Regions from separate parts of the Actinocorallia aurea genome, predicted to be linked through region 3. Evidence: riboswitches for the same ligand, from Rfam matches in the RefSeq annotation. Region 3 holds a riboswitch; each other region holds the start of a gene.

Region 1 (3,979 bases), on a different contig from region 3:
GGTCAAGTCCCGCATCCACGAGGCCCGCAAGCAGGTCCGCCAGACCCTCGGCGAAAGCTACTCGTGATGTTCCGGGGGCCGTCCGTGCGGACGGCCCCCGGAACATCAGTCGAGTGCGGCGAGCTGTTCGGCGAACCAGCGGCCCGGGGGCAGGGCCGTGGAGGCGTCGGCGAGGCGCTTGGTGCGGGCCCTGCGGTCGTCGGGGCTGAGCAGGAGCGCCTGGTTCATCGTCTCGGCGGTCTGGGAGACGTCGAAGGGGTTGACGACGAGGGCGTCCTCGGAGAGCTCGGCGGCGGCGCCGGCCTCGCGGGACAGGACCAGCGCGCAGCCCTTCTCCGATAGGACCGGGCCCTCCTTGGCGACGAGGTTCATGCCGTCCCGGATCGGGTTCACCACGAGCACGTCGGCGAGCTGGTAGGCCGCGAGGGACCTCGCGTAGTCGTCCTTCACCTGGAGGATCAGCGGCGTCCAGTCGGCGGTGCCGAACTCGTCGTTGATCTCCGAGGCGAGGCGCTCGACCGCCGCGGTGTAGGCCCGGTACTCCGGAAGGTCGGTCCGCGACGGGTAGGCGAACGCCAGGTGCACGACCCGGCCCCGCCACTCGGGATGGTTGAGCAGCAGCTCCCAGTAGGCCGCGAGCCCCCTGACGATGTTCTTCGACAGCTCCGTACGGTCGATCCGCACGATGAGCTGCCTGTCGCCGACCTGCTCGCGGAGCGAGGCCATCCGCTCCGCCACGTCCGCCCGCCCGGCCCGCTCCCGCAGCTCCGGCCCGTCGACGCCCAGCGCGTGGACGCCCACGCGGGTCGTCCGGCCCCGGTGCGTGACCGTTCCGGCGACGGGGTCGATGGCCGCGCCGAGGATCTCGTCGCAGCAGGCGAGGAACGCCTCGGCCCAGCGGTCGCAGAGGAATCCGAGGTGGTCGGCGCCGAGCATGCCCTCCAGGATCTCGGTGCCGATGTCGTCGGGCAGCAGCCGGAAGTAGGCGGGCGGAGCCCAGGGCGTGTGCGAGAAGTGCGCGATCCGAAGGTCGGGCCTGGCCTCCCGGAGCATCCCGGGCACCAAGGACAGGTGGTAGTCCTGCACGACGACCTTCGCGCCCCGCTCCGCGTCCTGCCTCAGCGCCCCGGCGAAGGCCGCGTTGTAGGCCGCGTACGCCTGCCAGTCGCGCCGGAACGTGGCGTCGAAGTGCGGGGCGGTCGGGGTGGCGTAGAGAAGGTGGTGGACGAACCACAGGGTCGAGTTGGCGACGGAGTTGTAGGCCCGGTGGAAGGTCTGCTCGGGGATGTCGAGCATCCGCACGGCCCCGGTGTCGTGGCCCGCCTTGTCCAGGCGTCCTTCGGGGTCCTGACGGGCTGCCGTGCGGTCGGCTTCGGAGAGCGCCGCGCACACCCAGAGGAGGTCGGAGCCGGCGGCCACGGAGGCGAGCCCGGAGACCAGGCCGCCCCCTCCCCGGCGCATGGTCAGGGTGCCGTCTTCGGCGCGGCCGAAGGAGACGGGACCGCGGTTGCTGGCGACGAGTACCTGCATGCCCCCGAGTCTCGCACGGCACATCGGGGCGATCCCGGTCAAGGTCGGCCCTGACCGGGACGGCGGTGGCGCAACTCACAATCGGGCACGGTCCAACCAGGTGGCCGCCCCGGCTGTTCGGGTCTTCGGACACCTGAGGTAAAGTCGGGGCACAACTTCATACACGCCCGTCGCTTTTTGACGGGCGCTCATCCAGAGGGGTGGAGGGACCGGCCCTGCGAAGCCCCGGCAACCCTTCCGGCGATCGGCGCAGCCCTTGCGCGCGCTCCCGGAACAGGTGCCAACTCCGGCCTGCGACCAGATCGGCGCAGGCAAAGATGAGGGAGAGCCTCGCATCATGCCCAACCTGGGTAACGCCACCGCGCTCGTCTGCCGCGAATGCGGCAACTCCGTAGAACTCGGCCCGTACTACGCCTGTTCCGAGTGTTTCGGCCCGCTAGAGGTCTCCTATGACATCACGGGCGTGACCCGGGAGAGCATCGAAGCGGGCCCCCATAACATCTGGCGTTACAAGGACCTCCTTCCGGTCCCGTCGAACGTCGCCGAGATCCCCAACACCGAGCCCGGCTTCACCCGTCTGGTGAAGGCCGACCAGCTCGCCTCCGCGCTCGGCCTCAGCGCCCTGTGGGTCAAGGACGACAGCGGCAACCCCACCCACTCCTTCAAGGACCGCGTGGTCGGCGTCGCCCTGGCCGCCGCCCGTGAGCTCGGCTTCAAGGTGCTGGCCTGCCCGTCCACCGGGAACCTGGCCAACGCCGTCGCCGCCGCCGCGGCCCGCGCGGGCATCCGCAGCGCCGTCTTCGTGCCCTCCGACCTGGAGCAGCAGAAGATCATCACGACCGCCGTGTACGACGGCACCTTCGTGACGGTCGACGGCAACTACGACGACGTCAACCGCCTCGCCTCGGAGCTGGCCGGCGAGCAGGAGGACTGGGCGTTCGTCAACGTCAACGTCCGCCCGTACTACGCCGAGGGCTCCAAGACGCTCGGGTACGAGATCGCCGAGCAGCTCGGCTGGCGCCTGCCCGACCAGATCGTCGTCCCGATCGCGTCCGGCTCCCAGCTGACGAAGATCGACAAGGCCTTCCAGGAGCTGATCAAGCTCGGGCTCGTCGAAGACAAGCCGTACAAGGTGTTCGGCGCCCAGGCCGAGGGGTGCAGCCCGGTGTCGGCGGCCTTCAAGGCAGGCCTCGACGTCATCCGCCCCGTCAAGCCGAACACGATCGCCAAGTCCCTGGCGATCGGCAACCCGGCCGACGGTCCCTACGTCCTGGACGCGGTCCGCCGCACCGGCGGCGCCATCGACGACGTCACCGACACCGAGGTCGTCGACGGGATCCGGCTGCTGGCCAGGACCGAGGGCATCTTCGCCGAGACCGCGGGCGGCGTGACCGTCGGCGTGCTGAAGAAGCTCATCGACAGCGGGCAGCTCGACCCGTCGCTGGAGACGGTCATCATCAACTCGGGCGAAGGCCTGAAGACGCTGGACGCGGTGGCCCCGGTCGCCAAGCCGTCCGCCAACATCGCGCCTTCGATCGAGGCGTTCCGCGCTACCGGATTGGTCTGAGACTAGATATGAGCGTTTCCGTCCGTATTCCCACGATTCTCCGCACCTACACGGGTGGCGAGGCCGAGGTCAAGGCGACCGGTGACACCCTTCGCGATGTCATCGCCGACCTTGAGGCGAACTACACGGGCATCGCCGCGCGCGTTCTGGACGACACGGGCAAGCTGCGTCGTTTCGTGAACGTCTACGTCGGCGACGAGGACGTCCGGTTCGAGCAGGGCCTCGACACGGCGACCCCGGCGGGCACCCAGGTGTCGATCATCCCGGCGGTCGCCGGCGGCTGCTAGCCACAGCGTCTTTACAGAAAGGGCTTTCCCGTCAGAATGGGAAAGCCCTTTCGCGTTTTGTCCGGTAAGGGAATGGTGGCCACACCCGGCCGGAACATTCCCCTGTCTGATACACCCCTGTATGTTCCGTTGCCATCTCCATCACGCCAGGATCTCCGGGCGGTCTCGAATGGGGATCGGGGGTCCGAGGTGGACTCCACGGCCGTTCCGCGGTCCAGGGGGGCCGCGGCTCCAGTCAGGGTTCAAGAATGGCGCAGGGCACCGTGAAGTGGTTCAACGCGGACAAGGGCTACGGATTCATCGCCGTCGACGGCGGCCGTGACGTGTTCGTCCACCACAGCTCCATCCAGATGGACGGCTACCGCACCCTCGAACAGGGCCAGCGGGTCGAGTTCGAGATCACCCAGTCGGACCGGGGCCCCCAGGCCGACCTCGTCCGCGCCCTCTGAGCCGACCACCCGCACGGACCCGCGTCCCCCGAATCGGGAACGCGGGTCTCTTTTTGGGCGGTGCCCCTGCTCAGCACGCATGCGGCTTGCACTCTCCGGGGTAGAGTGCTAAACAGTGTTCTGGCACTCTCTGGGTGAGAGTGATA
Region 2 (3,979 bases), on a different contig from region 3:
TCGAACGCGTACTACGACTTCGTCACCCACAGGAAGGCCGGCGCCATTACGGTCCGGCGCGCCGCGAAGCTGTCTTCGACGTCGCCCGCGAGCGCCGCCAAGGGCACGAAGGTGAAGGCGAAGGGGACCGTCAAGGGACTCAACCTCAAGGGCAAGTTCGCCGGGCTCAAGGGAGCCTCCGTCCAGATCTGGTTCCGCCGCACGAGCGGCAAGGCCGTCCGGCTGGGGACGGTTAAGACAGGCACCAAGGGCGCGTTCACGTTCACGTTCAAGGCCTCGGCCGACGGGGAGGTCTCCGCTCGGTTCCCCGGCGGCGGCCAGTGGCAGAAGCGCGCAACGGGCTGGAAGGCCCTCGACGTCAGGTGAGGCCGACGGCGCCGCCCGTCCGGCGCGCGGCCCTGGTCCGGATGCTCGCGGCGATCGACATCGCGACCAGGGTCCCGGCGAGGACGCCGAGCGTCATCAGGGTCGCGCCGACGACCCACAGGCCGCTGTCGTCGTCGGACCAGTCGTAGGCGACGGCGGCCGCCATGCCGAGCGCGGGACCGAAAGCGGCGAGGTTGCCGAAGCGGAGCGCGCCGCCGACGAGGAGGGCGGCGAGTACCACGACGAGGCCGACGCCCTGCCAGACCTGGTACGGCCCGGAGACCGTGCCGTCCGGGGCGGTGTCGTACTGCTGGTCCCAGCCCAGCCAGGCGGCCCAGTTGGCGGCGGCGGCGATCGCGAGGACGACGAATGCGGCGGCATTACGGGAGATCTGCTGCATACCGACCAGTCTGGCGACCGCCGCCCGGCCGCCCCAGAGCGCGGATACTCAACTGCGGAATGAGTACCGGAGCCGCATAGGCTGAGGCCCATGCTGACGCTGATGGCCGTGCACGCCCACCCTGACGACGAGGTGATCGGCACCGGGGGAGTCCTCGCCCGCGCCGCCGCCCAGGGGATCAGAACGGTGCTCGTGACCTGCACGAACGGGGAGCAGGGCGACGGACCGGGCGGGGTCAAGCCCGGTGAGGAAGGCCACGACCCGGCCGCCGTCCGTGAGACCCGGCTGAAGGAACTCGCCCGCTCCGCCGAGATCCTCGGCATCGAACACGTCGAACTCCTCGGCTACGCGGACTCCGGCATGGTCGGCTGGGCCGCCAACACCGCCCCCGGCTCGTTCGCCGGCGCCGATCTCGACGCCGCCACCGACAAGCTCGTCGCCCTCATGGAGCGCTACCGACCGCAGGTCGTCGTCACCTACGACGACAACGGCGGCTACGGGCACCCCGACCACATCCAGGCCCACCGCGTCGCCGTCGCCGCCACCGAGCGCAGCGGCATCCCCGAGCGCCTGTACGCCACCGCGATGCCGCGCTCGGCCATGGCCGAGATGGCCCGCGTGGCCCGCGAGCAGAACTGGGGCCTGGACTGGCCCGAGCTGGAAGAGGGCGCCGAGCCCGAGTTCGGCACCCCCGACGAGCTCGTCACCACGGTCGTGGACGTCAGCGAGTACTTCGCGCGCAAGGCCGAGGCCCTCCAGGCGCACGCCAGCCAGAGCGACGGCGCCTTCCTGTTCACCCTCCCCGAGCAGGCCCAGCTGATGTTCCTCGGTCACGAGGCCTTCTCCCGCCTGCGCGGCGAGGGCGGCGACGACACGGACGATCTCTTCGGCGGGATCTCCTAGGGGCCGGTTGCGTGAGGACCCCTTGCGGGAGGACCGGGTTGCGGGAGGACCCGGTCCTCCTGCTATAAAAGACCCGAAGGTCATGAGTGCCAGCGTTCAGCCCCGGCTTGCTGGCCGCCAACCCTCCTCCGCGGCGGGGTGGTCCGGGTGACGACCAGGCCCTGCGCAAAGGCGCCGGGCAAGCGCGGATTCCCCGGACGGCGTTCCCGGAATCCATGATGGAGCCCCCGGAGGCCTCCCGTGACCGTTCTCACGTCCCTTCCCGCCGTCGTCGGCCTCGACGCCCCCGTCCCCGTCCGCGACGGGTTCACCGGCTACGCCAACTTCGACTACGCCGCCTCCGCGCCCTGTCTCCAGGCGGTGGCCGACGCCGTCACGCAGGCCCTGCCCTACTACAGCAGCGTGCACCGCGGCGCGGGCTACGCCTCCCAGGTGACCACCCGCGCCTACGAGGAGGCCCGCGAGACCGTCCGCGAGTTCCTCGGCGGGCCCCAGTCGGTGATCTTCACCCGCAACACCACCGACGCGTTCAACCTCCTCGCCCGCGCCGTCCCGCAGGGCACGTCGGTCGTGGTGTTCTCCTCCGAGCACCACGCCACCCAGCTCCCGTGGCGCCGCGCCGTCCGGCTGCCGATCCCCGCGACGCCCGCCGAAGCCCTCGCCGCCGCCGAGGACGCGCTGCGCGCCTGCCCACAGGGGCCGCGCCTGCTCGTCGTCACCGCAGCATCCAACGTCACCGGCGAGCTGTGGCCGATCCGTGAACTCGCCGCCGTCGCGCACCGCTGCGGCGCCCGCATCGCGATCGACGCCGCCCAGCTCGCCCCGCACCGCCCGTTCGACGCCTCCCCCTACGACTACGTGGCCCTGTCCGGCCACAAGCTCTACGCGCCGTTCGGCGCAGGGGTCCTCGCGGGCCGCGCCGACTGGCTGCGCGCCGCCGACCCGTACCTGCGCGGCGGCGGCGCCACCCGCTGCGTCACCCCCGAAGGCGGCGTCTCCTGGGCCGCCGAGCCCGAGCAGCGCCACGAGGCAGGCACCCCCAACGTGCTCGGCGCCATCGCCATCGCCGAGGCCTGCCGCGCCCTCACCGACTGGCAGGGCATCGTCGCCGAGGAAGAGCGCCTGCTCGCCCGGCTCCGCGACGGCCTCGCCGCCCTCCCCGCCGTCCGCGAACTGTCCCTGTGGGGGCCGAACCACCCGCGCGTCGGCATCGTCTCCTTCACCGTCGACGGCCACAGCGCCCGCGAAGTCGCCGAATACCTGTCCGACGTCCACGGCATCGGCGTCCGCGACGGCAAGTTCTGCGCCCACCCCCTCGTCGCCGCCCTCACCGGCGCCACCGACACCACCGCGGTCCGCGCCAGCTTCGGCCTCGGCACCACCGAGGCCCACATCGACCGCCTCCTGGCCGCCCTCACCGCCCTCACCGCCTGACCCCCTCGAACGGGGCGGTCCTGCCGCCGCCCGCCGCCGCCAGGGCCGCCCTTCCCGCCGTCCTGACGGCCCGACCCGCTGGGACGGGGCCGTTCTCTGCTCTCGCACATCTGGCGCCGGGGTCGTCCTCTCCTGCCGCCCTGACCGGCCTGACCGCTTGACCCGCTCGGACGGGGCCGTCTCTGCTTTCCGCACACCTGGCACCTCTCCCGACATCCTGACCGACCTCACGGCGCGACCCGCTGCGACGGTCCTCTCCCACCGGGCCTGACACCTTGGCCGAGCCTGCTGCCCGAACGTGCGGTCAGGCCGCACGCCGACACGCCGTGTCGGGGTTGTCGCCGGGACTGCGGACGGTCACCATGGTGGGACCGATGGGGGTGGGAGTTGCTGGGGCGGATCAGCGTGGAATGGGCGGAGGAGCCCTACCCGGTGCTCGGGGACCGGGAGGGGCTGCCCGCGGGCATGCTCATGGAGGAGCTCGGGGGCCTGTGGGACGTGTTGGCCGAGAGCCTCGCCCGGATGGGGCCCGGCTGCCTGTGGCCCGGCGCGCTGCGCTGGCACGCCACCTACGGCTGGCAGGTGCTCGAAGTGCCGCCGCTCGGCTCCGGCGAACCACCCGTGCCGGACACACCGGGCGCCCGCGCGCGTGACGTGTGGGCGATCGTGCACGGCCTCGTCCGGGTCGCGGCAGGCCGTGCGCCGCGCGACCTCGGCGACGTGTTCGCCCTGCTCGACCTGCACGCCGGGGAGTATCCGCACGGGCTCGACGCGATCGTCCGCGCCCTGCTCGTCGGCGCGGACCCGCGCGCGGTCCTCGCCGCGGTCCGGGCCGAAGGCGAAGGCGGCGAAGTGCGGGTCAGGCCCGCGGCCGAG
Region 3 (3,979 bases):
GTCTACCCTTTCCAGGGGCGTCTCGGCACACCGCTCTTCCCGGCCGTCCCCGGGCGGTACCACCTGTACGCGGCCTGGACGTGCCCGTACGCGCAGCGCGCCGCGATCGTCCGTGAACTCGCCGGCCTCCAAGACGTCGTCGGGCTGTCGTATGTGGACGACGAGAGGGACGCGCTCGGGTGGGCGTTCCGGGAGCGGCGCGGAGCCGACCCCGTCAACGGGTTCCGGTACCTGAGCGAAGCCTACGAGGCCACCGAGCCGGGCTACCCGGGGCACATCTCCGTGCCCGTCCTGTGGGACACGCGGGAACGCCGCATCGTCAGCAACCACTACCCGGACATCACCTTGGACCTCGCCACGCAGTTCGCCCACTGGGCGGACCCTTCCGTCGAGCTGTACCCCGAACACCTGCGCGCGCGCATCGACGTCCTCAACGAGGAGATCCGGACCGACGTCAACGAGGCCGCGCAGCAGGCCCGCGCGGCGGACCCGGCGACGGCGGCGTCCGCGCGCGCCCGCCTGGCGGGGGCCTTCGCCCGCCACGACGCGACGCTCTCACGGACCCCGTACCTGCTCGGCGACTCCCTCACCGAAGCCGACATCCGCCTCTGGGTGACCCTGGTCCGCCACGACGCGGCGCCCAACCCGCACGACGGCCTCTCGGCTGAGCCCTTGGCGGCCTTCCCTTCCCTGGCCGCCTACACGTCCCGCCTTCTGGCCCTCCCGGCCTTCGCCGCGACGACCGACCCCGCCCTCGCCGGCGTCCCGCGCTGAGCCGTTTCCCCAGGTCACACGGGTCGACCGCATTGACTCGGCCGGTCGCCGCACGTAGCGTCTTAGGTGCTCTACGTAGCCACCGGAAGGGACTCGATGCGCCTCCGACCCATCCTCACCACCGCCGCCCTCGCGGCCCTCCTCTCCGCCGCCCCCGCCCGCGCGACCCCGCCGCCGCCCGCCCCGTCCGTGGTCGTCGCCATCACCTTCTGCCAGGAACCCGACTACAAGACCTGTGACCGCTACGGCGTGGACACCGGCACCCCCTACCGGGTCCCCGGCCCCTACACCGCCAAGCTGGCCTCGGCCCGCACCGAGCCCGCGGGCACCACCTGCACCCTGTACCGCTACGAGAACGCCATGGGCCCCCTCGCCGACGTCACCCCGGCGGGCACCTCCCCCCTGGACGTCAAGCCCACGTCCTTCCTCTGCTCCGCCCCCTGACCCGTCGCCGCGAGGACCTCCGCGCACCTCGCCCCACCCCGCCGACGCGTGCGGGTACCTCGTGCGACGCCTCCCGTGCGGCTGGCGCCCTCGCGTGAAGGTACCCGCGTGGCGGGGTGCTCCTTGACCCTCAACCGCCCCGTGCGTCCCGTGTGCGCGCGCCTTGCGTGCGCCGCATGGCGGATGCCCCCGGCCCGGTCGGGAATCGTGACCAAATTCATGTATTTCCTACTTTATTAGTATGTATTATGTGTGGTGTCGGCAAGGAGTGCCAGCGTCAAGCCCCGGCTAGCTGGCCGGCAACCCTCACTGATGCGGGGTGCCCCGGGTGAAGGCCAGGTGGCGTTCGCGTCACAAGCAACGGTGAGGGATGACTGTGAGCGTGGTGAGTGCGGTCGCGGAGACCGCCGTGGACAGGTTCGGCGAAGAGAAGATGTGGGATCTCGTGCGGGCCGGGCGGCCGCGCGAGATGGTGGAGGCGCTGACGCGCCCCGACGACGGACCGCGTCCGGGCGGGGCCCGGGACTGGGCCGCGGTCTGGTACCCGGGGCTGATCGGGACCTTGGCGGCGGGCACGCCGGCCGGCTCGGCGGCTCCGGAAGCGGGCTCCGCGGCGGGGGACGGGCGCGCGACCGGATTCGACGTGCTGCGCGATCTGCTGGCGACCGGCTCGGCCGAGACCGCGGTGCGGGACGCCGAGGCGGTGCTCGGGACCTGTCCGATGAGCACGGACGCGCTGACGTCGCTGGGCGGGGCGCTCACCGCGCTCGTCTACGCCGACCGGGCGGATCTGGCGGCGCGCTGGTGCCGTCCGCTGCTGGAGCAGACGACGGCGCACTGCGATCCGGTCTGGCTCGGGATGTTCGCCGCGATCCGGGGGGAGACGGCGCTGCGGCTCGGCGACCCGGCCGAGGCGGCGGCGTGCGTGCGGACCGCGCTCATGCACATCCCGTGGCGGGACTGGGGTGTCGCGATAGGGGTCCCGTTCGCCACGATGATCGCCGCGAAGACGGCGCTCGGCATGACCGAGGACGTCATCCGATATCTCGCGGTCCCCGTTCCCGAAGCGATGTGGGAAACGCCGGCCGGGCTGCATTATCTCGCGGCGCGCGGCCAATTCCACGCGGCTTCCGGAAATGCCGCCCGAGCCCTGGCCGATTATCGGGAATGCGGCGCGATAATGCGGCGTTGGGGCATCGACCTGCCGGGCCTCGCCCCCTGGCGGATCGGCGCCGGGCATGCCGCGCTCGCGCTCGGCGAGCGGGCCGAGGCCGCAGGGCTGGCCCGCGAGCAGCTTGCGCTGTCGGGCGCCGCGCCGACCCGCACCCGGGGCGCCGCGCTGCGGCTGCTCGCCCTGGCAGGCCCCGCGGAGCAGCGCCGAACCCTGCTCGAAGAGGCCTGCGACGTACTGCGAGAGGCCGGTGACACGGCGGAGGCGGAACGTGCCAAGGCCGACCTCGCTTCCCTCGCGCCGGACCGCGCGGTCCTCAGCGAGGCCGAGGCCAAGGTCGCCGAACTCGCCGCGCGCGGCCTGTCGAACCGACAGATCTCCACCCGGCTGTACATCACGGTGAGCACCGTGGAACAGCATCTGACGCGCATTTATCGCAAACTCGGCCTGCGCCGCAGAAGCCAACTCGCCGCATTCCTCCAGGCCGCTTCGCGATAGGGGGCGCTAGGGGTCGGCGCATCTGGTGGCGGTTTCCCCCGGTGGACAGAATCGATCAAGTAGAGATCGGTCTTCCCCGGGGGGACAGCATGGCAGCAGCCTTTCCCATCGCCGTCGTCGGCCTTTCCTGCCGACTGCCGGCGGCGCCCGATCCCGCGGCCTTCTGGCGGCTGCTGGAGGCGGGCGCGGACGCGGTGACGGCGCGGTCGGGCGTCCCCGGCGGATACCTGGAGGGCACCGACCTTTTCGACCCAGCCTTCTTCGGCGTCTCGCCGCGTGAGGCGGCCGCCGCGGACCCGCAGCAGCGGCTCCTCCTCGAACTGGCCTGGGAGGCGCTCGAGGAGGCCCGCGTCCCGCCCGCCCGGCTCGCCGGGCGGGCGGTCGGCGTCTTCGCCGCCGCGACGCACGGCGACTACGCGGCGGTGGTGCAGCGCGCCGGGGCCGCCGCGGTCACCCGGCACACCCTTCCGGGGCTGAACCGGGCGCTGCTGGCCAACCGGGTCTCCCACGCCCTCGGCCTGCGCGGGCCGAGCCTCACCGTGGACGCCGCGCAGGCGTCCGGGCTCGTCGCGGTGCAGCTCGCGGTGGAGAGCCTGCGCCGGGGCGAGACGGAACTCGCCCTGGCCGGGGGCGTCAACCTGATCCTCGCGCCCGAGTCCGACCTCGCGTCGGCCCGGTTCGGCGGCCTGTCGCCGGACGGCAGGTGCCACGTCTTCGACGCGCGCGCGAACGGCTACGTGCGCGGTGAGGGCGGCGGCGTCGTGGTGCTGAAGCGGCTCGCCGACGCGGTGGCCGACGGCGACCGCGTCCACGCGGTGATCCTCGGCGCGGCGGCGGGCAACGACGGCGCGACCGACGGCCTGACCGTGCCGAGCGCCGCGGCGCAGGAGGACGTGGTGCGCCGCGCCCTCGCCGACGCGGGACTGTCCCGCGACGACGTCCAGTACGTGGAGCTGCACGGCACCGGGACGCCGGTCGGCGACCCGATCGAGGCCGCCGCGCTCGGCGCGGCCCTGGGCGCGGGCCGGGAGGCGCCGCTGCGGGTCGGCTCGGTGAAGTCGAACATCGGGCACCTGGAGGGCGCGGCGGGCA

The links. A riboswitch is a leader RNA that binds a small molecule or an ion and turns the genes downstream of it on or off. The one in region 3 is predicted to bind S-adenosylmethionine.
Region 1: linked by a shared signal. The riboswitch ahead of thrC (threonine synthase) and the one ahead of ACYVOM_RS12235 (response regulator transcription factor) in region 3 are both predicted to bind S-adenosylmethionine.
Region 2: linked by a shared signal. The riboswitch ahead of ACYVOM_RS10310 (aminotransferase class V-fold PLP-dependent enzyme) and the one ahead of ACYVOM_RS12235 (response regulator transcription factor) in region 3 are both predicted to bind S-adenosylmethionine.

What each region holds. Positions count from the first base shown of each region.
Region 1 is NZ_BAAGPQ010000006.1:3,951-7,929, reverse strand. It holds gene ACYVOM_RS08195 (RNA polymerase sigma factor) at 1-67, shown strand, start outside; gene ACYVOM_RS08190 (alpha,alpha-trehalose-phosphate synthase (UDP-forming)) at 106-1,530, opposite strand; SAM riboswitch class I at 1,716-1,854, shown strand; gene thrC (threonine synthase) at 1,868-3,097, shown strand; gene ACYVOM_RS08180 (MoaD/ThiS family protein) at 3,106-3,384, shown strand; gene ACYVOM_RS08175 (cold-shock protein) at 3,633-3,833, shown strand.
Region 2 is NZ_BAAGPQ010000008.1:30,903-34,881, forward strand. It holds gene ACYVOM_RS10295 (hypothetical protein) at 1-366, shown strand, start outside; gene ACYVOM_RS10300 (hypothetical protein) at 359-766, opposite strand; gene ACYVOM_RS10305 (PIG-L family deacetylase) at 857-1,669, shown strand; SAM riboswitch class IV at 1,748-1,860, shown strand; gene ACYVOM_RS10310 (aminotransferase class V-fold PLP-dependent enzyme) at 1,910-3,103, shown strand; gene ACYVOM_RS10315 (PP2C family protein-serine/threonine phosphatase) at 3,509-3,979, shown strand, end outside.
Region 3 is NZ_BAAGPQ010000011.1:147,028-151,006, reverse strand. It holds gene ACYVOM_RS12245 (glutathione S-transferase C-terminal domain-containing protein) at 1-774, shown strand, start outside; gene ACYVOM_RS12240 (hypothetical protein) at 871-1,218, shown strand; SAM riboswitch class IV at 1,479-1,584, shown strand; gene ACYVOM_RS12235 (response regulator transcription factor) at 1,595-2,887, shown strand; gene ACYVOM_RS12230 (type I polyketide synthase) at 2,977-3,979, shown strand, end outside.